DNA from 3 places in the Streptomyces sp. NPDC026538 genome. Region 3 is predicted to be linked to each of the others. Evidence: riboswitches for the same ligand, from Rfam matches in the RefSeq annotation. Region 3 holds a riboswitch; each other region holds the start of a gene.
What was found. A riboswitch is a leader RNA that binds a small molecule or an ion and turns the genes downstream of it on or off. The one in region 3 is predicted to bind S-adenosylmethionine.
Positions count from the first base shown of each region.

Region 1: it holds a riboswitch for S-adenosylmethionine, as region 3 does, so the genes downstream of both, ACZ4N4_RS26300 (putative leader peptide) here and ACZ4N4_RS02070 (aminotransferase class V-fold PLP-dependent enzyme) in region 3, are expected to answer to the same signal.
Region 2: it holds a riboswitch for S-adenosylmethionine, as region 3 does, so the genes downstream of both, thrC (threonine synthase) here and ACZ4N4_RS02070 (aminotransferase class V-fold PLP-dependent enzyme) in region 3, are expected to answer to the same signal.

Region 1 covers NZ_JBVHQG010000006.1:586,651-594,077, reverse strand. The annotation lists gene ACZ4N4_RS26310 (ABC transporter permease) at 1-125, opposite strand, end outside; gene ACZ4N4_RS26305 (ABC transporter substrate-binding protein) at 129-1,748, opposite strand; gene ACZ4N4_RS26300 (putative leader peptide) at 1,993-2,109, opposite strand; SAM riboswitch class IV at 2,145-2,258, opposite strand; gene ACZ4N4_RS26295 (hypothetical protein) at 2,339-2,473, shown strand; gene ACZ4N4_RS26290 (DUF427 domain-containing protein) at 2,496-3,311, shown strand; gene ACZ4N4_RS26285 (DUF1684 domain-containing protein) at 3,419-4,240, opposite strand; gene ACZ4N4_RS26280 (hypothetical protein) at 4,954-5,190, shown strand; gene ACZ4N4_RS26275 (ABC transporter permease) at 5,187-6,089, shown strand; gene ACZ4N4_RS26270 (ABC transporter ATP-binding protein) at 6,086-6,817, shown strand; gene ACZ4N4_RS26265 (ABC transporter substrate-binding protein) at 6,959-7,427, shown strand, end outside.
Region 2 covers NZ_JBVHQG010000010.1:154,001-161,427, reverse strand. The annotation lists gene groL (chaperonin GroEL) at 132-1,754, opposite strand; gene ACZ4N4_RS34225 (cold-shock protein) at 2,146-2,352, opposite strand; gene ACZ4N4_RS34220 (MoaD/ThiS family protein) at 2,812-3,087, opposite strand; gene thrC (threonine synthase) at 3,134-4,420, opposite strand; SAM riboswitch class I at 4,439-4,601, opposite strand; gene ACZ4N4_RS34210 (glucosyl-3-phosphoglycerate synthase) at 4,759-5,703, shown strand; gene ACZ4N4_RS34205 (alpha,alpha-trehalose-phosphate synthase (UDP-forming)) at 5,786-7,210, shown strand; gene otsB (trehalose-phosphatase) at 7,261-7,427, opposite strand, start outside.
Region 3 covers NZ_JBVHQG010000001.1:444,759-452,185, forward strand. The annotation lists gene ACZ4N4_RS02050 (NYN domain-containing protein) at 1-347, opposite strand, end outside; gene ACZ4N4_RS02055 (hypothetical protein) at 388-627, opposite strand; gene ACZ4N4_RS02060 (rhomboid family intramembrane serine protease) at 780-1,523, shown strand; gene ACZ4N4_RS02065 (Lrp/AsnC family transcriptional regulator) at 1,520-1,801, shown strand; gene ACZ4N4_RS02070 (aminotransferase class V-fold PLP-dependent enzyme) at 1,938-3,299, opposite strand; SAM riboswitch class IV at 3,444-3,560, opposite strand; gene trpD (anthranilate phosphoribosyltransferase) at 3,661-4,725, opposite strand; gene qcrB (cytochrome bc1 complex cytochrome b subunit) at 4,858-6,495, opposite strand; gene qcrA (cytochrome bc1 complex Rieske iron-sulfur subunit) at 6,492-7,427, opposite strand, start outside.

The sequences.
Region 1 (7,427 bases), on a different contig from region 3:
CCCGCCCCGGCCATCGCGGAGACCGGGTCGCCGGGCAGGAAGTCCAGCACCAGGAAGGACACCGTGTAGGCCGCCCACAGCACCCCGACCGCCTGCGCCAGCCGTTTGATCACATAGCGTCGCATCCGCTAGCCGATCCAGGTGTCGTGCAGCTGGACGCGGCTGCCCGAGTCGAATGCGAGGTCGTGCACCTTGTTCGCGACGCCCAGCTGGGTCTGGAGCTCCACCACCGGCACGTTGTACGCGTTCCGCACGATCAACCGCTGTGCCTCCGTCACCAGTTGCCTGCGCTTCGCGGTGTCCGTGGTCGCGGCCTGTGCGGACAGCGCCGTGTCCAGCGAACTGGCGGGCAGGTGGTAGAAGTTGCCCAGCTGGGTGGAGAAGGAGCCGCGCAGGATGTCCGGGTCGGCGCGGGTCGTGTTCCCCCACACCACGTCGAAGTCACCCGACTGGAGCGTGGTGGCGAACTGGGTGACCGGGAGCTGCTTGAGCACCACGTCGATCCCGACGGCCTTGAGCTGCTGCTGGACCAGCTCCAGCGCGGGCTGGTTGGTGGCCGCGTTCGGGAACCAGGTGATGGTCAGGCTCAGCTTCTTGCCGTCCTTGGTGCGGACGCCGTCGCCGCCGCCCTGCCAACCGGCCTGATCCAGGAGGGACTTGGCCTTGGCCGCGTCGAAGGCGAGGTCGGTGGAGAGGTCGGTGTAGTCGGGCGTGGTGTGCGCCAGGATGCTGGTCGCCGGCTGGGTGCCGGTCGGGAAGACGGTGTCGGCGATCTGCTTCCGGTCGACGGCGGCCAGGATCGCCTGGCGCAGCTTCGTGTCCTTCAGCAGGGGCCGCGAGTTGTTGAGTCCCAGACCGAACACCACGCCGGGGTTGGCCCGGCTCTGGAGGGCGACCTGGCCGCCCTTGAGCGCCGCCTCGTTGGCCTTGCCGACGCTGCTGATCACGTCCACCTGACCGGACTGCAGACTGCCGGCTCGCACCCCGGCCTCGGGTACGACCTTGAACACCAGCTTGTCCAGGTACGCCTCGCCCTTCTTCGACCACAGCGAGGAACCCCAGTCGTACCCGGCCCGCCTGGCCAGGGTGACCGACTGGTTCTGCACGTACTGCTTCAGCACGAACGGCCCGGAGCCGACCACACCGTCACTGCACTTCTGCTGCGGGGACCTCTTCACGCTCGCCGACGACTCGATCCCCAGCGAGTGGGTCGAAGTCGCCTGCAGGAATTGGGCGTTGGGCTGCTTGAAGGACACCTTGACGGTGAGCGGGTCGACCACGGTGGTGCTTTTGACACCGCTCAGGTAGCCCTCCGCGAGGGTGCCCAGGGCGCCGAGGTCCGGCACCGCGTCGAAGTTGTCCTTGACCACCTGGGCGGTCAGCTTCGAGCCGTCGCTGAAGGTGACCCCCGGCCGCAGATGGAACGTGAACGTCGTCGCGTCGCCGCTGATGTCCCAGCTCTTGGCGAGCCACGGCACGATCTTGCCGGTCTTCGGGTCCTGGTCGGTCAGGGAGTCCACGATCTGGCGCACCGAGTAGATGGTGTCGTTGCTTCCGACCTGCTGCGGATCCACGCAACCGGCGTCGGATCCCACCGCGAAGGTCAGGGTGCCGCCGGACTTCGCCTGGCCGCTTCCGCCGCCGGAACCGTCGTCGCCCGAACCGCACGCGGTCAGCAGGACGCTGGTGGTCAGGAGCGCGGCCAGGGGCGCCCATCGGGAGGGTCTGAAATCCGCAAGTGCAGTCACGGAGGGCTTTCTCCTACTCGTGTCACCCGGCACGGGGTGCCGGGCTTCGGGGCGCGAGGCACGGCCGTGCAAGGGCGTGCAGAGGCGTGCGGCCCCGGCCGGATCGGCGCCGGCCGGGGGAAGCGCTGTGCAGACGGAGGACAAACGGAGGCAGGTGGACGACACCGGGGACCGGTGGCGGGGGAAAGGCGGCGCGAAGGGGCCGGGGCCGGTGACGAGGGTCAGCCGGCGGCAGGCGGGCCGGTCAGACCCGACAGAGGCAGCTGGTCGAGCGCTTCAGATCGATGTGGCGCCGACGCGAGAGCCGGGAGTACGCCGTGGCGTCGGCGGGGGAGGCAGCCGGGTCATCGCTGTGTCGCATGCCGGTCCCTCCTCGTCTCCGGCCCCGGTCACGGGGCCACGCGCTTGCGGGAGTCGTCGGTGACCCCGCCGGGCTTTCACCTGGAGCACCCCACCGCGGGGGAGGGTTGCCGGTCAGCGAGCCAGGGCTTGACGCTGACACTCAATGCCGTTGGCGATCGTACGGATCGGTTTTGTCGTACGTCAATGCCGCAACCGGCGCCCTGTTCGAGAAGACGGGATCGTGTCACGTGCCGGGACGCATGGTGGACGCGTGGGAGCGTGCGAGTGGCAACGTCGAGGAGTACCTGCGGGTCTTCGGCCGCCCCGAGCAGCTCGCCGCCTGGCGGGAGAACCGCCCCCACGTCGCCGAAGTCACCGCGTGAGCAAGCCGAAGGAGAGCCGGTCATGACCACATTCCCCACCGCGCAGGCCGTGCGGACCACGCCCGAGGGGCTCCTGTGGGAGCCGAGCGAGCGCTGGGTGCGGGGCCGTAAGGGTGACGTCACCATCGTGGACAGCCGCCATCCCGTCCTCGTCTGGGAGCCCGGTGTGCCCGTACCGCTGTACGCGTTCCCGCGCGCGGAGGTCCGCGAGGACCTGCTCCGACCCGCGAAGAACCCCCCGGCCGGCACCCACACCGGCTCGTGGATCTTCTACGACCTCCACGTCGACGGCGAGCTGCTGGAGAACGCCGCCTGGACCTTCCCGGCCGCCGACCTGGCCGGCCACATCGCCTTCGAGTGGTTCCGGCGCGTCGGACGGGGCCTGGACCACTGGTACGAGGAGGAGGAAGAGATCTTCATCCACCCCCGTGACCCGCACAAACGGGTGGACGCCATCCCCAGCAGCCGTCACCTGGTGGTCGAGATCGCCGGCACGGTCGTCGCGGACACCCGCCGGCCGGTTCTGCTCTTCGAGACCGGCCTGCCCACCCGCTACTACGTCCCGCGCGAGGACGTCCGCCTCGACCTGCTCGAAGCCACCGACCACCACACCGGCTGCCCCTACAAGGGCACCGCCGAGTACTGGTCGTGGCGCGGCGAGGCCGACGTCCCGCCCAACGTTGTCTGGAGCTATCCGGACCCGCTGCCCGCGGTCGGCGCGGTCCAGGGGCTCCTCGCCTTCTACAACGAGGCCGTCGACATCACCCTCGACGGGGAACGGGTGGAGCGCCCCGTCACACACTTCACCAAGGCGCTCACGGAGCAACAGCGCACCTGACGAGAGACGACCGCGGGATCGAGGCGGCCGGCACCCGCAGACAGCCCCCGCCGCCGGCCGAGGAGCACGGCTACGGCGGCGGGGGGCCAGCGAGACGTGCGGTTCCGTCAGCGGCGGCCGCCGCGCTCCAGCGGGAGCTTCTCGCCCGTCTCGATCGCGACCGGCAGCCGGTTCTCGGCCGGCGGCAGCGGGCAGGTGGCCAGGTCCGTGTAGGCGCAGGGCAGGTTGGCGGCGCGGTTGAAGTCGATCGTCACCCTGCCCTCGGCGTCGGGGGCGGCGATCCGGAGGGAGCGGTTGGCCGCGTACGTGGTCACGCCGGAGGTCTTGTCGGTGAACAGCACCATCAGGGCTCCCGGCGTCCCGCCGTTGAACGCGGTGAGCCGGTGCACGGCGCCGTCCAGTTCGAACTCGACCTCGCCGGGGGAGTCGTACACGTGCTCCAGACCCTCGACGGCGGCACCCACGGTCACCGGGCGCGGGGTACCGAAGGGCAGGAAGCGGCCGGAGAGCACCCAGCGCGGGTCGGGATCGTAGGCAGGTGTCCCGGTGAACGCCGTCCGCAGCGCGTTGCCGGGGTGGCGGGGCCGCACGATGTCGTGTCCGCCGCGCTTGGCGACCTCGATCACCGCGTCGCCCCAGCCGACGTACACACTGGCACGTTCGGGGAGGACGCCGAAGTCGTGGCGGCCGCGTACGGCCTGCCCGTCGACGGTAACCTCCTCGCCCTCGTCCAATGCGACGACCACACCGGCGGCGGTGCTCGACCAGGCACCGGGCGCGTCCTCGAACCGGGTGGGCTCGTCGCCGAGCCAGTGGAGACCGGTGATCGCGAGGAACCCGTGCGGGCCGGCCAGCACCGCCTCCTTCTGCCGGTGCCACTCCTCCCAGTCCTGTACGAAGCTCACCCGGTCGACGTCCTGAACGGTCATGTCGGATCCCTCCAGCTGCGCGTTCTGTCTCTCGAACAACAGCCGGGCCGACGCGCGTCATCCCGCCAGGAGAAGTTCCACGTTTCCGCAATGTGAGACCTGTCCGGAACTTATTGACCGACAGGGTGGGCGTCTGCTCAACTCACGTTCCATGACCCCGCGTATGGATTTGACCCGGAGGCGCCACATCGACCTGGCGCACGTCTCCAGCGCGTTCTGTTGTCGTTGATCCGGAAGGCGTCTCGCTGATCCGGAAGGCAGGTCGCTGATCCGCACAAGCGGCTCTCGGCAGCGGCCGCCGTGCGCCGAAGGCGTACTTCCGGAAGGGGCCGGGCGAAGCCTCCATCCCAGCGGTGTCCTCCGTCAGGAACCGCGTCATCCCCGCACGACCGCGTTCTCCTCCCGCTCCAGGTCTCCCCGTATGCCGTCAGCTGCGGCCGAGGGTTTCTCCGGGCCTGTGGTGCGGGCCGGGCCAGTGGTGCGGGCCGGGCGGACCTCCCCAGGGCACCGCGGGCGGTGCGCGCCGAACGGTGCGGTCGCACGACCTCCCCTGCACCGTCCGACCTTCGCCTCGTACTCCTCGCGCGGTCGTCGGGCCCCGCTCGCGACCGGACCGACTACCGGCCTCGTGGCCGTTCACCGCCGCCCGTCACCCGTTCACCCCGGCTCTCCGCACCCGGCAGTGCGCCCCATTCCTTGAGAGGGACCTCCTCATGCCTCCGACCATCCGCAAGCTCACGGGCCGCATCGGCGCGCTCGTCGACGGCGTCGACCTTGCCGCGCCCGCCGACCCCGCGACGGTCACGGCGCTCCGTCATGCCCTCGACGAGCACAAGGCGATCGTGTTCGCCGACGTGAACCTCGACAACGCCAGCGTCGACGGGCGGCGCAGTGAGCAACTCGTCGGCGACGCCTCGCACTACAGCAAGGTGCTGGAGGTGGCGGCATGACCGAGGTCAGCCTCAAGAGGCCGGCCGTCGTCCCGGCGATCGTGGAGACCTCGGCAGAGACGCCGAACGCGCCCGGACGCGAGGTCTTCCTGCCGAGCCACGCCCGCCGCCGGACCCCGCTGCGCACGCTCCGCGAGCGGCTGCGCTGGCCGCTGGGCATCTACACCACTCCGGTCGTGATCCTCATCGCCTGGGAGATCCTCGCGAGGGCCGGAGCGCTGCGGAAGACCTATGCTCCGGCGCCGACCTCCATCGTCAAGTCCGCCGCCGACCTGTGGCAACAGGGTGTCCTCGGACCCGACTTGGCCATCTCGCTGCAACGCGCCGGTATCGGCCTGGCCGTCGGACTGACGGTGGGCATCGTCAGCGGGGTACTGGGCGGGCTGCTGCGCAGCGGCGAGTACCTGTTCAACGGCGTCGTGCAGATCCTCAACACGATCCCGCTGCTTGCGGTACTGCCGCTGATGATCGTGTGGTTCGGCATCGACGAGCTCACGAAGGTGCTGCTGATCTCGTTCGGTGCCGGCGTCCCGATGTACGTCAACCTCTTCGCCGCGATCCGCGGTGTCGACCAGCGGCTGATCGAGATGGCGCGGACGACGGGCGCGGGCACCTGGCGGCTGGTGACGCGGGTGCTGGTGCCCGGCGCCCTGCCGGGCTTCCTGGTGGGCCTGCGGTTCTCGCTCGCGTACAGCGTCCTGGGCCTGGTCGCGGCCGAGACGGTCAACGCCGACAAGGGCCTCGGCTTCCTCATCACGCAAGGTCAGACGTACCTGCAGACCGACCAGGTCTTCGTGGGGCTGGTGATCTACTCGCTCCTCGGTCTGCTCGCCGACCAGTTCGTCCGGGTTCTCGAGCGGGTGCTGCTGCGGTGGCGTCCCAGTTATGAGGCGTCATGAGCACCACCGTTCGGACACAGCCCCGGCAGCGGACCGGAGCAGTCGTGGAGAAGGTCGTCCGGCGGTTCGGCGACCGGGTCGTCCTGGATCAGCTGGACCTCACCATCGCCGACGAGGAACTGGTCGTCCTGCTGGGGCCGTCAGGCTGCGGCAAGAGCACCCTCCTGCGGCTGCTCGCCGGTCTCGACCGGCCCGACGGGGGGCGGGTGGAGGTCCCGGCCAGGCGGGCGATCGTCTTCCAGGCCGACCGGCTGCTGCCGTGGCAGCGGGTACTGAGCAACGTCACCCTCGGCCTGTACGGACCGGACGCCGACCAGCGGGCCCTCGACGTGCTCGCCGAGGTCGGGCTCGCGGGCCGCGAGCGGGCATGGCCCAAGGAGCTCTCCGGTGGCGAGGCCCAACGGGTCTCGCTGGCAAGGGCGTTGGTCTCGGAGCCGGAACTCGTGCTGCTCGACGAGCCGTTCGCGGCGCTCGACGCGATCACCCGGCTGCGCATGCACGACCTCGTGCGGGCGCTGCGTAGCAGGCACCACGCGGCCATGCTGCTCGTCACCCACGACGTCGACGAGGCGATCTCGCTGGCCGACCGCGTCGTCGTCATGAGCAACGGACGCATCGGCACCTCGCACCGCGTCGAGCTGTCGGCCGCCGACCGCGAGGCGAGCGTCGCCCGCGAGGAGATCCGCGCCGCGCTCCTGGAAGACCTCGGTCTCGCCAACGCGCACTGAAACCGCCTGAATCCCACCGAGTCCGGCTGATTTCGGCTGAGTCCGCCGGAGTCCGGCGGAGTTCGGCTGAGCTCGCTGCATCCGAACGAGCCGTCCGCCCCCGCTTCCTCCCGCCCCAGCACAGAAAGCACGTGAGAACCCATGCCCACAAGATCCTCCCGAATCGTCGGCGCCCTAGGCCTGCTCGCTCTCGCGGGGCCCCTCGCCGCGTGCGGAACGGAGTCGGAGGCGGCGGCACCGCTGAGCGACGTGAGCGGCTCGAGCGCCGACAGCCACCCCGAGTGGAAGAAGTACACGTTCACCATCGGTGACAACGGCGGCGACGGCAGCCAGGAACTGGCGAAGATCACCGGGGTCTTCGACAACGCGCCGTACAAGGTGAAGTTCGCCCGCTTCACCTATGGGCCGCCGCTCGTCCAGGCCGCCGCGTCGGGCGACATCGACCTGGGCAGCGTCGGCGACGTACCACCGATCACCGGCGCCGCGAAGGAGTACGGCTTCAAGGTCGTCGCCGTGAACCGATCCCTGAGGCCCGACCAGGCGAACGAGAACATCATCGTGCCGAAGGGCTCGCCACTGAAGACACTCGCGGACCTCAAGGGCAGGAAAC
Region 2 (7,427 bases), on a different contig from region 3:
CCGTCCCGCTTCAGGTACCCGCCGAAGGTGCCGTACCTGGCCCGTGAGCGGCGCAAACGCCCGAGGGCGGCACCCCCTGTCGAACAGGGGGTGCCGCCCTCGGTCAGGACGAGCGATCGGCCGGAGGTCGATCAGAAGTCCATGTCACCGCCCGGCATGCCGCCCGGAGCGGCCGCGGCGGCCTTCTCCGGCTTGTCGGCGATGACGGCCTCGGTGGTGAGGAACAGCGCGGCGATGGAGGCGGCGTTCTGCAGGGCAGAGCGGGTCACCTTCGCCGGGTCGATGATGCCCTCGGCGATCATGTCGACGTACTCGCCGGTCGCGGCGTTCAGGCCGTGGCCGACCTGAAGGTTGCGCACCTTCTCGACGACGACGCCACCCTCGAGACCACCGTTGACGGCGATCTGCTTGAGCGGGGCCTCCAGGGCGAGCTTCACGGCGTTGGCGCCGGTCGCCTCGTCACCCTCGAGCTCCAGCTTCTCGAACACCTGGGAGGCCTGGAGCAGGGCCACGCCACCACCGGCGACGATGCCCTCCTCGACGGCCGCCTTCGCGTTGCGAACGGCGTCCTCGATGCGGTGCTTGCGCTCCTTGAGCTCGACCTCGGTCGCGGCACCGGCCTTGATGACGGCGACGCCACCGGCGAGCTTGGCCAGGCGCTCCTGGAGCTTCTCGCGGTCGTAGTCCGAGTCGGACTGCTCGATCTCGGCGCGGATCTGGTTGACCCGGCCCTGGACCTGCTCGGTGGAGCCGGCGCCGTCGACGATGGTGGTCTCGTCCTTGGTGATGACCACCTTGCGGGCGCGGCCCAGCAGGTCGAGGGTCGTGTTCTCCAGCTTGAGACCGACCTCCTCGGAGATGACCTCGCCGCCGGTGAGGATGGCGATGTCGTTCAGCATCGCCTTGCGGCGGTCGCCGAAGCCCGGGGCCTTGACCGCGACGGACTTGAAGGTGCCGCGGATCTTGTTGACGACCAGGGTCGACAGGGCCTCGCCCTCGACGTCCTCGGCGATGATCAGCAGCGGCTTGCCCGACTGCATGACCTTCTCCAGGAGCGGGAGCAGGTCCTTGACGGAGCCGATCTTCGAGTTGGCGATCAGGATGTACGGGTCGTCCAGGGACGCCTCCATACGCTCCATGTCGGTGGCGAAGTACGCCGAGATGTAGCCCTTGTCGAAGCGCATACCCTCGGTGAGCTCCAGCTCCAGACCGAAGGTCTGGGACTCCTCGACGGTGATGACGCCTTCCTTGCCGACCTTGTCCATGGCCTCGGCGATGAGCTCGCCGATCTGGGTGTCGGCGGCGGAGATGGAGGCCGTGGAGGCGATCTGCTCCTTGGTCTCGACGTCCTTCGCCTGCTCCAGGAGGGCACCGGAGACGGCCTCGACGGCCTTCTCGATACCGCGCTTCAGGGCCATCGGGTTGGCGCCGGCGGCCACGTTGCGCAGGCCTTCCTTGACCAGGGCCTGGGCGAGCACGGTCGCGGTGGTCGTACCGTCACCGGCGACGTCGTCCGTCTTCTTGGCGACTTCCTTGACCAGCTCGGCGCCGATCTTCTCGTACGGGTCCTCCAGCTCGATCTCCTTGGCGATGGACACACCATCGTTGGTGATCGTGGGGGCGCCCCACTTCTTCTCAAGGACGACGTTGCGGCCCTTGGGGCCGAGGGTGACCTTGACGGCGTCGGCGAGCTGGTTCATACCGCGCTCAAGGCCGCGCCGCGCCTCCTCGTCGAACGCGATGATCTTGGCCATGTGAAGTGGTCCCTCCAGGACTGGGGGTGAGTCTTCGGACCGCGCCCGCGCCCGCGACGGACGGCTCGCCGACCCGTGGGTTCCTTGCCCCACCCGGCCTGCGGGCCTCACCGACCCGGTCCATTTTTGTCACTCTCACCTTCAGAGTGCTAACGCCAATGATTAGCACTCGCCCATGCCGAGTGCAAGCGCCTCCGGGAGACTGGGCCGCGCCAGGGCCGCGCGCGGGGCGGCGCGCCGGGCCGCCCCGCGGTGGTGCGCCGGGCCGCCCGCGGTGGTGCGCCGGCCCACTCGTCCCGCGCATGCCAAAGGGCTCGTAACCCATGACTCCCCATGGGATACGAGCCCTCCGACAATGAAAGAAGAACGACGCTGTCAGTCGGCGCGTGCTTCAGCTGGTCGCGAGCCGGACCATGTCCGCCTGCGGCCCCTTCTGGCCCTGCGAGATCTCGAAATCGACCCGCTGACCTTCCTCCAGGGTGCGGTAGCCGTCCATCTGAATCGCACTGTAGTGGACGAAAACATCCGCACCACCGTCGACCGCGATGAAGCCGTACCCCTTCTCCGCGTTGAACCACTTGACGGTGCCCTGAGCCATGCCTAACTCCCCTATTACTGGCCCTTGCACAGATCCACACTTCGCGGATCCGGGTCAGACCTCACCCCCCAATGGTTGGGGGCGTGCGCCGGAACGCGTCGACCGCGGCTGAATGTATCTGTCCAACTGCCGTCTGCAACAGGTCAATCGGACGAGAATTCTGGACGGGAAGGGTCCGGAATATAGCAAGAATTCGGCCGAATTCAGGGCAAGTCGGGCCCCATAAAAGCCGCGAAAGCCGCATATAACCCGCACACTTTGGCTACTTCTTGGCGGGTCAGCGGTGTCGAATACGGGGCTCCCGACCTGGAGATCGGGACCGCGTTCCCCAACTGTACCGCGCTCAACCACACAGAATTGCCCCCTCCGCTTCTCTCACGGAGGGGGCAATCGAATGAACAGTGGGTGATCGGCGTTACCAAAGGTAATGTTCGGTCATTCGATCAGCCTGTCAGCAGGTCAGCCGCCGGCCACGGCCGGGATGATGGAGACGCCCGCACCGTCCGGGGTCGCCGTCTGAAGTCCCTGCTCGAACCGCACGTCGTCGTCATTGACGTACACATTCACGAACCGGCGCAGCTTGCCCTCGTCGTCGAGAACACGGGCGGCGATCCCGGTGTGGTTCTTCTCCAGGTCGGAGATGACCTCGCCGAGGGTGCCGCCTTCGGCGCTGACTTCGGCCTGACCACCGGTGTAGGTGCGCAGGATGGTGGGGATGCGAACGGTGACGCTCACGTTTGAACCTCCGATCGGGGCAACGCCCTGGTTTCTTACAGCTGGCTCAGGCGAGCCCGGCCTCGCGGAAAGACTCGAGATTCGGGCGAATGGTCGCCGTGAGCCCGGTCCCCGCCACGGCGTCCAGCGTCTTCAGTCCATCACCCGTGTTGAGTACGACGATCGACTTCGCCGGATCGATCAGCCCATTCTCGATGAGCTTCCTGGTGACTCCGAGCGTCACCCCGCCCGCGGTCTCCGCGAAGATTCCCTCGGTCCGCGCGAGCAGCTTGATCGCGTCGACGACCTGCTCGTCGGTGACGTCCTCCACCGCACCGCCGGTACGACGCGCGATGTCCAGGACGTACGGCCCGTCGGCAGGGTTGCCGATGGCCAGCGACTTGGCGATGGTGTTCGGCTTCTGCGGCCGCACCACGTCGTGGCCCGCCTTGTAGGCCACCGACACCGGTGAGCACCCCTCGGCCTGCGCGCCGAAGATCTTGTACGGCCTGTCCTCGACGAGCCCGAGCTTGATCAGCTCCTGCAGCCCCTTGTCGATCTTCGTGAGCTGCGAGCCGGAGGCGATCGGGACGACCAGCTGGTCCGGGATCCGCCAGCCGAGCTGCTCGCAGATCTCGTACGCCAGGGTCTTGGAGCCCTCCGCGTAGTACGGCCGCAGGTTGACGTTGACGAAGCCCCAGCCCTCGCCGGCCGAGTCGCCGATCAGCTCGGAGCAGAAACGGTTCACGTCGTCGTAGTTGCCCTCGATGCCGACGAGCTCGCCGCCGTAGATCGCGGCCATGACGATCTTGCCCTGCTCCAGGTCGTGCGGGATGAACACGCAGGAGCGGAAGCCGGCCCGGGCGGCGGCGGCGCCGACCGCGCCGGCCAGGTTGCCGGTGGAGGAGCAGGAGAGCGTGGTGTAGCCGAAGGCGCGCGCGGCCTCGACGGCCTGGGCGACGACCCGGTCCTTGAAGGAGTGCGTCGGGTTGCCGGAGTCGTCCTTGACGTACAGGCCGCCGGTGACGCCCAGCTCCTTCGCCAGGTTGTCGGCCTGGACGAGCTTGGTCCAGCCCGGGTTGATGTTCGGCTTGGTCGCCACGTCCGCGGGGACGGGCAGCAGCGGCGCGTAACGCCAGATGTTCGCGGGACCCGCTTCGATCCGCTTCCGCAGCTCCTCGGTGTCGTAGCCCGAGAAGTCGTACGCGATTTCGAGCGGGCCGAAACACTCCTCGCAGGCGAACACCGGGCCGAGCGGCACGCGGTGGCCGCACTCGCGGCAGCTCAGGGCAGTGGCGGGACCGAGATCGACGGTCGTGGAGTCGGTGGTGGTCGCAGCAGTCTGCACAGCCATGTGAGGCGAGGCCCTTTCTCCTCATCTTCCTCACGACGCATCTCGCCGTGAGACGGATTTGGCACCTTCCCTAGCCGGGAGCCTCGCGAGTGATCGACAGTGATCAGCGATCCACGAGTAACCGACTGGAGGGTTGCCGGGGCTTCATCGGGCCGTATCCCTCTGCCCCTCTGGATGAGCGGTATGCGGTTGTCAACGACCGGTGACCCCAGGACATGCGATGGTCATCGGCGTTGTTCAAGACTGTAACCGAAGGCCAGGACAGTTGAGAGTGTCGTCCGAACCGCGAGATGGATCACACCTCGCAGTGTGATCGTGACAGTGAGGAGCCGCTGACTGTGCTGGAAGAAGTCGAGCGCTGGCTGGCCACCCGCTCCTGGTCCATGAACGACCGCCCGCTGCACCGGATACTCGCCGCCAAGCAGCGCACCGGGCAGTCCGTCTCCGTGGTGCTGCCCGCGCTCAACGAGGAGGCGACCGTCGGCGACATCGTCGCGATCATCCGTCACGACCTGATGCGGCAGGCGCCGCTCGTCGACGAGCTCGTGGTCGTCGATTCCGGCTCCACCGACCGTACGGCGGCGGTGGCCGCGGCGGCCGGCGCCCGGGTCGTGCACCGCGACACGATCCTGCCGCGCATCCCCGCCGTCCCCGGCAAGGGCGAGGTCCTCTGGCGCTCCCTCCTCGTCACCACCGGGGACATCGTCTGCTTCATCGACGCCGACCTACGTGACTTCTCCTCCGACTTCGTCACCGGGATCGTCGGCCCGCTGCTGACCGACCCGGACGTGGACCTGGTCAAGGCGATGTACGACCGCCCGCTCGCCGGATCGGCCGGACAGGGCGGCCGGGTCACCGAACTGATGGCCCGCCCGCTGCTGAACATGCACTGGCCGCAGCTGGCCGGGTTCGTCCAGCCGCTCGGCGGCGAGTACGCGGCCCGCCGCTCGCTCCTCGAACAGCTCCCCTTCCCGGTCGGCTACGGCGTGGAGCTGGGCATGCTGGTCGACGCCCTGCACCTGGTGGGCCTGGACGCCCTCGCCCAGGTCGACGTGGGGGTCCGCAAACACCGTCACCAGGACGGCCAGGCCCTCGGCCGGATGTCCGCCGCGATCTACCGCACGGCCCAGCTGCGGCTGGCCCGCGGCCACCTGATCCGCCCCTCCCTCACCCAGTTCGAACGGGGTGAGGACGGCTTCGAACCGCGCACCTACTCCGTGGACACCGAGGAACGGCCGCCGATGGCGGAGATCGCCGAGTACGCCGAGCGCCGGGTGGCGTGACTTCGTCGTACGGCCGTATACGGCGGCGCGTCGGGCGTAGCCGTACGTTTGAGCGTTTCCGGGCCGGGCTAGGTTGTGGCGTATGGCTTTCACCGGCGGTGCTGAGGTGCTGGTCGCGTCCAACCGCGGCCCGGTTTCGTATGTAGTGGGCGAAGGCGGTGCCCTGCACGCCAGACGCGGCGGCGGCGGGCTGGTCTCGGGGCTGTCGGCGATCGGGCCGGACGCGAACGCGGTGTGGGTGTGCGCGGCGCTGAGCGACGGCGACCGGGAGGCGGTGCGGCGGGCCGAGGGCGGCCGGCTGCCGGCCGGGGACACCGGCGGACAGCAGGTCCGGATGCTCGACATCGATCCGGACGTGTTCTCGGACGCGTACAACGGCATCGCGAACTCGATGCTCTGGTTCGTCCACCACATGCTCTACCAGACCCCGCTGGAGCCGATCTTCGACGCGGAGTTCCGGCGGCAGTGGGCGTCGTACCAGGCCTACAACCAGGCGTTCGCGGAGGCGCTGGCGCAGGAGGCGGGCCAGGGCGCGGTGGTGGTCATCCAGGACTACCACCTGGCGCTGGCCCCACGGATGCTGCGCCGGCTGCGGCCGGATCTCCGCATCGGCCATTTCTCCCACACCCCGTGGGCACCGCCGGACTACTTCCGGCTGCTCCCCGACGACATCGCGGCGGAGCTGCTGAGCGGGATCCTGGGCGCCGATCACGCGGCGTTCCTGACCCGGCGGTGGGCGGACGCGTTCGTGGCCTGCTGTCATGCGGTGCTGGGCCCGGGGATCCCGACGGCCGGGGAGACCCGGATCGGGGTGCACGGGCTGGGGGCCGACGCGGAGTTCCTGCGGAAGCGGTCCCACGAGCCGGACGTGGACGAGCGGATGCGGGCGCTGCGCGAGGAGATCGGGGAGGGCCGCAGGACGATCGTCCGGGTGGACCGGACCGAGCTGTCGAAGAACATCGTGCGGGGGATGCTGGCGTACCGGCAGCTGCTCGACGACCACCCCGAGTGGCGGGAGCGGGTGGTGCATGTCGCGTTCGCGTACCCGTCGCGGCAGGACCTCGCGGTGTACCGCGACTACACGGCCGAGGTGCAGCGGGTCGCGGACGACATCAACGCGGCGTACGGGACGGCGGGTTGGACGCCGGTGGTGCTGCATGTGAAGGACGACTTCGCGAGGTCGCTGGCGGCCTACCGGCTGGCCGACGTGGCCCTGGTGAACCCGATCCGGGACGGCATGAACCTGGTCGCCAAGGAGATCCCGGTGGTCTCGGACGAGGGGTGCGTGCTGGTGCTGTCGCGGGAGGCGGGGGCGTACGAGGAGCTGGGCGAGGACGCCATCGTCGTGAACCCGTATGACATCGGAGGGACGGCCCGCGCCCTGCACGAGGCGCTGAGTCTGCCGGGGGCGGAGCGGGCGGAGCGGTGCAAGCGGCTGGCCGCGGCGGCTACGGCGTTGCCGCCGGCGGCCTGGTTTCTTGAGCAGTTGGGGGCACTGCGGGAATGAGGGGCATGCGCGGGCCCGGTGGGGGCTTGCCGCGCAGTTCCCCGCGCCCCTTACGGGGCGCTCAGCTCAGCCAGAGTTTTCAGTAGCCGTACGACTTCCTCCGGGCCGTCTACCACCAGGTCGGCCCGCTCCGCGAGGTCGGTGACCTCCTCGCTGCCGCTGCATACCAACAGGCCCGGGACGCCCTCCGCGCGGAGCTTTTCCACGGCTGCGAAGG
Region 3 (7,427 bases):
TAGGCCGCGGCCGCCACATCGAGCGGGTCCGCGGCCGGGGGAGGTGAGCCGGAGTCGAGGGCGCCGGCGAGTTCCGGCTGGGCCTCTCTGAGCTTCTCCCCGATCCGCTGCCGGAAAAGGGTGTCCGTCTCCAGCGCGGTCGCCATGGCGTTGCCGGCGAACTTGGCCCGCCGGTTCGGGGCGAACCGGGCGTACTGCCGCAGTTGAGCCGGCAGTTCGGCGACGGTCAGGCCGCCGAAGCCGTCCGACACGATCTGCACGACACGCCGTCGCACGCCGTCGGGCAACGGACGGTCAAGCACCTCGGCGGTGCCGTCGCCCGGCCCCCCGCCTGTGGTCTCCACCATCCGTCACACCCCATCACCTGTGCGGGGCCGCCTCCCGGTCTCAGGAGTCGGCACCCGGCCTGTCCACGAGTTCCACCTGGTCCACCGCGTTGCACCAGCGGCAGCGCACCGACTCGATGGTCTCACTGACCACCTCGCGCTCCTCGACCTTGGGCTCACCGGCCAGGTCGAGGTGCACGTACTCCACGACCTTCGACGAGCGGGTCACGTCGAACCTCGTGAGGTTGCCACAGAGGGTGCAGCGCCACCGCGTCGTGGCGGTCGGCAGGGGAACCGTCATCGTGACTGTTCGCTTCCTTCTAGTGTCCGTGACGCGCCGTCCCGACGCGTGTGGCTCGTTACCCTACGGCCTGGCGAGTACTCGACGCCGCCCCGTCCAGGGCGGCGAGGCGATCTGCACCAGTGCATCCCGTTACGTCATGCTCTATGTCCATGATCGGCAACTGGAACACGACGGCCGGCCGGACGCTGCGGAGCCTGAGGGGGACGTCGGCGCCCATGACGTACACCCTGATCGCCGTGTGCTGCCTGATCTTCGTGCTCGGCCCGGCGTCCGGCTTCACCCCGTCCTACGGCACCGGGGACGCCCTGGCGGCCGCCCAGCGCGCGTACTTCCGGCGCTGGGGGGTGGTCCCCGCCGACCTGTTCGACGGTCCGGCGCGGGAGGTGCTCACCCCGGCCACGGCGCTGTTCATCCACGGCAGCTGGGTGCACCTGCTCGGCAACATGCTCTTCCTCTTCGTCTTCGGGGCGATGACCGAGGAACGGATGGGCCGCGTCGAGTTCACCCTCTTCTACATCGGCTGCGGCTACCTCGCATTGCTCGGCTACGCGGCCGCCAACGCCACGTCCCAGCAGTCGCTGGTGGGGGCGTCCGGGGCGATCTCGGCGGTCCTCGGAGCGTTCCTGTACCTGTTCCCCAACGCCCGCGTGACCAGTCTTCTGCCGTTCCTCTTCTTCCTTCCGCTGCGGTTCCCGGCCTGGGTGGTGCTCCCCTTCTGGGCGGCCCTGCAGTGGGTCGCCCTGAACCAGGCCCCCTCCGGCCCCGGCGTGGCCTACCTCGCCCACCTGGTCGGCTTCGGACTCGGCGTCGGCTACGCGTGGGTGCGGTACGGCCGTGGGACTAAAGTGAAGGCCGCCCCAGCTCCGGCACCCGAGGGAGAGAACCAGCCGTGATCACCGCGATCGTCCTCATCAAGACCAGCGTGGACCGGATCCCCGAGATCGCGGAACAGATCGCCGCGCTGGACAGCGTCAGCGAGGTCTTCTCCGTCACCGGTACGTACGACCTGATCGCCATGGTCCGGGTGCGCGAGCACGAGGATCTGGCCGAGGTGATCCCGGGCCGGATCAGCAAGATCCAGGGCGTGGAGGGCACGGACACGCACGTCGCGTTCCGCACGTACTCCCAGCACGACCTGGAGGCCGCGTTCGCCATCGGCCTGGACAGCTAGCGGACGCCGTTCACCCAAGCGCCCCGTCAGGGGCGCGGGGAACTGCGCGCTCAGCCCCCACCGGCCCGCACCGCGGTCGTCTGCGGGTCCGTCGTGGCTGGTCGCGCAGTTCCCCGCGCCCCTTGCGGGGCGCTGATCACACCGCCGGGACGCAGCGGCCTTCTTCCGTGCGGTACGTCCACTTGGCGCCGTGGGCAACCAGTTCCTTCACGGCGTTCGCGAAGCGCTCCACGTGCTCGTCGGGCGTCCCCGCCCCGAAGCTCACCCGGATCGCGTTGAGGGACTTCTCGCCCGGTGCCGCCTCCGGCGCCCCGCACTCGCCCTGGGTCTGGGGGTCGGAGCCCAGCAGGGTCCTGACCAGCGGGTGGGCGCAGAAGAGGCCGTCGCGGACGCCGATGCCGTACTCGGCGGAGAGGGCGGCGGCGAAGTGGGAGCTGTTCCAGCCCTCGACCACGAAGGAGAGCACGCCCACGCGGGGGGCGTCGTCGCCGAAGAGGGACAGGACACGGACCTCGGGCACCTCGGCGAGGCCCTCCCGGACCTTGGCGATCAGGTGCCGCTCGCGGGCGACCAGCGTGTCGAAGCCCGCCTCGGTCAGCGCCTTGCAGGCGGCGGCGATCGAGTAGGCGCCGATGACGTTCGGGGAGCCCGCCTCGTGCCGCGCAGCGCTGTCGTGCCACTCCACGGCCACTCCCCCGTCCGCGCGCCGGGTGACCTTGCGGCTGGCGCCGCCGCCCGCGAGGTACGGCTCGGCCGCCCGCAGCCAGTCGGCGCGGCCGGCCAGGACGCCGGAGCCGAAGGGGGCGTACAGCTTGTGGCCGGAGAAGGCGATCCAGTCGACGTCCAGCTCGCGGACGCTCACCGGGTGGTGCGGGGCCAGCTGGGCCGCGTCCAGGACGATCCGGGCGCCGTGCGCGTGCGCGGCGGCGGCCAGCTCACGGACCGGCCACAGCTCGCCGGTGACGTTCGAGGCGCCGGTGACGCAGACCAGGGCCGGGCCGTGCGGGTCACGGTCGGCGAGGGCCTTCTCCAGGGTCTCCACGGCCTGGCGCGGGGTGCGCGGGGCGTCGAGGTAGCTGACCCGGGCGTCCTGCCAGGGCAGCAGGCTCGCGTGGTGCTCGGTCTCGAAGACGAAGACCTGGCAGCCGGCCGGGAGGGCGCGGGCCAGGAGGTTCAGGGAGTCCGTGGTCGAGCGGGTGAAGACCAGCTGGTCGTCCTCACGGCAGTCGAGGAACTCGGCGACGGTCCGGCGGGCGTTCTCGAAGAGGTCCGTGGAGAGCTGGGAGAGGTAGCCGGCGCCGCGGTGGACGCTGCCGTAGTAGGGCGCGTACGCGGCCACGTCGTCCCAGACACGCTGGAGGGCGGGGGCGCTGGCCGCGTAGTCGAGGGCGGCGTAGGTGACCTCGCCACCGGTGACGAGCGGGACGATGACATCCCGCCCCAGAACGGGCAGGGGAGCACAAACCGACTGGGCGGAGGCGGCGGTGGAGACGGACATGGCGGAACTCCCGTGAGAGGAAGGAAGAAAGGGAAAAGGGTGCGCGGAAGTGGGGGCTCGACGCCCTAGCGCATTCGCTTGCTCACGGGGGACTCCCTCGATGACCAGGATCCCTGGGCTTTGCTCATTCAGAAGAGCGTGAGGGATCCGCGCTTGCCGCAGACCTCGCTGCCTACGGCCTGGTCTTCACCCGGGGCACCCCGCCACGGACGGAGGGTTGCCGGACAGTCGGCCGGGGCCTCATGACTGTCACTCATGACCTGAGTGGAAAACTAGATGAGGTGATCGCCGGCGCGCAACTCCTGTCCGGATGACGGACTGCCGAGGGCGCCGGCGCCACATGCTCTCTTCCGTTGGGCGCCTACCGGTTGGTGGCCGCCGCCCAGCGCTCCAGCACCCGCTTGGCCGCGCCCGAGTCGATCGACTCCGCGGCCTTGTCCATGCCGGCACGGATCTGCTCGGCGAGCGTTCCGGTGCCCGGGTCCAGGGCCACCAGGGCCGCCGCCGAGTTCAGCAGGACCGCGTCACGGACCGGGCCCGTCTCGCCGTCCAGCAGCCGGCGCGCGACCTCCGCGTTGTACGACGGGTCGCCGCCGCGCAGCGCCTCCACCGGGACCAGCTCGATGCCGGCGTCCCGCGGGTCGAAGGTCTCCTCGGTGACCTTGCCGTCGCGGACGATCCAGACGTGGGACGTGGCGGTGGTCGTCAGTTCGTCGAGGCCGTCGTCGCCGCGGAAGACCAGGGAGGAGTTGCCGCGCTCGGCGAAGACGCCCGCGACGACCGGTGCCATGCGCGGGTCCGCGACGCCGACCGCCTGGGACCGCACCTGCGCGGGGTTGGTCAGCGGGCCGAGGATGTTGAACACCGTGCGGATGCCCAGCTGGCCGCGGGCCGCGCCGGCATGGCGCAGCGCCGGGTGGAACTTGACGGCGAAGCAGAAGGTGATGCCGGCCTCCTCGGCGACCTCGGCCACCCGCCGCGGGGTCAGGTCGAGGTTGACGCCGAGCTTCTCCAGCACGTCCGAGGCGCCGGACGCGGAGGACGCGGCCCGGTTGCCGTGCTTGACGACCTTCGCCCCGGTGCCGGCCACCACCAGCGCCGACATCGTGGAGATGTTCACCGTTTTGGCGCCGTCACCGCCGGTGCCGACGATGTCGACCGTGCGGCCCGGTACCTCGATGACGTTGGCGTGCGCGTACATCGTGCGGACCAGGCCGTTGATCTCGTCCACCGTCTCGCCCTTGGCCCGCAGGGCGACGACGAAGCCGGCGATCTGGGCGTCGGTCGCCTGGCCGCGCATGATCTGGTCCATCGCCCAGGCCGTCGCGTCCGCGCTCTGGTCCTGGCCGTAGAGCAGCGCGTTCAGCACCTCGGGCCAGGAACGGCCCGCCGCGATGTCGCCTCCAGCGGGGGTCACAGCGCTCATAAGGCCGCTCCTGATCGTCGTACCGGCAAAAAACGGTGTCAGGCCTACCCTATCCAGCCCCGGGCACGGCGAAGGGCCCCCATCCGTACACCGGACGGGGGCCCTTCGACCGTGGCGTGGCGACGCGGTCGATCAGTGGTGGCCGTGGCCGCTCGTGATCTCCTTGTACTCCTCGACGGTGGGCTTCGGGATCTGGTTGTCCTCGCCGTAGTAGGCGCTGCTCAGCTTGGCGCGGAGCTTCTCGGAGCCCTTGATCTTGCGCTCGACACCGTTCTCGTCCACCGCCGCGCCGATCTCGGCCGGCTCGTACTGGTGGTGGGCCGTGAGGGTGTGCAGCTGCTCCTGGCTGAGCGGCTCGTGCACCTCGATGAACTCACCGTGCGGCAGCCGCTTGATGATGCCGGTCTCACGACCGTGCAGCACCTTCTCGCGGTCCCGGCGCTGCAGGCCGAGGCAGATCCGCTTGGTGACGAGGAACGCGATCACCGGTCCGGCGAAGAAGAAGATCCGGACGAACCAGGTCACGTCGTTGATCGACAGGTGGAAGTGGGTGGCGAAGAGGTCGTTGCCACCACCGACCAGGCCGATCATGTACACGGTCACCCAGGCGACACCGAAGCCGGTGCGGGTCGGGGCGTTGCGCGGCCGGTCCAGGATGTGGTGCTCGCTCTTGTCGCCGGTGACCCAGGACTCGATGAACGGGTAGAGCGCGATCGCGCCCAGCACCACACCGAACAGGACCAGCGGGATGAAGACGCCCAGGACCAGGGTGTGGCCCCAGAAGTTGATCTCCCAGCCCGGCATGTAACGGATCAGACCCTCGGCGAAGCCCATGTACCAGTCGGGCTGGGCGCCGGTGGACACCTGGTCCGGACGGTAGGGGCCCATGGCCCAGATCGGGTTGATCTGGGTGGTCGCCGCGATGACCGCGATGACACCGAAGACCAGGAAGAAGAAGCCTCCGGCCTTGGCCATGTAGACCGGCAGCAGCGGCATGCCGACGACGTTCTTCTCGGACTTTCCGGGACCCGCGAACTGCGTGTGCTTGTGGTAGAAGACCAGGATCAGGTGGCCCACCACCAGGCCGAGCATGATGCCCGGCAGCAGCAGGATGTGGATCGAGTAGAACCGGGCGACGAAGTCGTGGCCGGGGAACTGCCCGCCGAAGAGGAAGAACGAGATGTACGAGCCGACGATCGGCATCGACAGGATCGCACCCTCGGTGAAGCGGACACCGGTGCCGGAGAGCAGGTCGTCCGGGAGCGAGTAACCGGTGAAGCCGGTGAACATGCCGAGGACGAACAGCAGGAAGCCGAACAGCCAGTTGATCTCACGCGGCTTGCGGAACGCGCCGGTGAAGAACACGCGCATCATGTGCACGAACATGCCGGCGAGGAAGATCAGCGCGGCCCAGTGGTGGATCTGCCGGATGAGCAGACCACCGCGCACGTCGAAGGAGATGTGCAGGGTCGAGTTGAACGCCTCGGACATCATCTGTCCCTGGAGCGGGACGTAGCTGCCGTGGTACACCACCTCGTTCATCGACGGGTGGAAGAACAGCGTCAGGTACACACCCGTGAGGATGATGATGATGAAGCTGTACAGGCACACTTCGCCCAACATGAACGACCAGTGGTCGGGGAAGATCTTGCGCATGTTGGACTTGGCCAGGGAGTAGATCCCGAGCCGTCCGTCGGCCCAGTCGGCGACGCGCTCGCCGGCCGGTGCCTTCCCGCGTGAGCGGGTCTCGTCGTTGGTCGTAGTGCTCATCCGCGCTCCCAGAAAGCAGGACCGACGGGCTCCTCGAAGTCGCCGAGCGCCTGGAGGTAGCCCTCCTCGCTCACACCGATGCGCAGCTGCGGCAGGGCGTGACCGGCCGGGCCGAAGATCACTCGGGCACCGTCGGAGAGGTCGAAGGTGGACTGGTGGCACGGGCAGAGCACATGGTGGGTCTGCTGCTCGTACAGCGAGATCGGGCAGCCCACGTGGGTGCAGATCTTCGAGTAGGCCACGATGCCCTCGTGGGACCACTCCAGCTCGCGCTTGTCCTTGATGTTGTCCGGCTGCAGCCGGATGATCATCAGGGCCGCCTTCGCCATCACGTTCTGGAAGTCCTCCTGGGACTCCTCGACGCCCTCGGGCTTGGCGAAGGTCAGCGAGCCGACGGCGACGTCGGAGGGACGCAGCGGCTCGTTGGTGTTCATGTTGACGAGCAGCTTGCCCTTCGACCACGCCGTGTGCCGCAGCGAGGTGCCGGGCAGCGGGCCGAGGTCGCGCAGCAGCACCACACCGGAGAGCGGGACCAGGGTCAGCGCGCCGAACATGGTGTTGCGGATCAGCTTGCGCCGGCCGAGCGCCGATTCCTTGGCGCCCTGCTTGAAGTCGGCCAGGACCTTGGCCTTGACCTCCGGCGGCGCCGAGATGGCGTGCCGCTCGTCGGCGACCTCCACGTCGGACATCAGGGTGCGGGCCCAGTGGACCGCGCCCGCGCCGATGCAGAACAGCGCCACACCGAGGGTCAGGCCCAGCGCGAAGTTCAGCGCGCTGATGTGACCGATCGGGAAGACGAAGATCGACTTGTCTTTCGGGATCGTCACATAGGAGGCGATGAAGCCGACGGTGGCCAGCATCGACACCGTGAACAGCAGGGCCACGACGCGCTCGGACCGCTTGGCGGCCCGCTCGTCGATGTCCTGGATCCG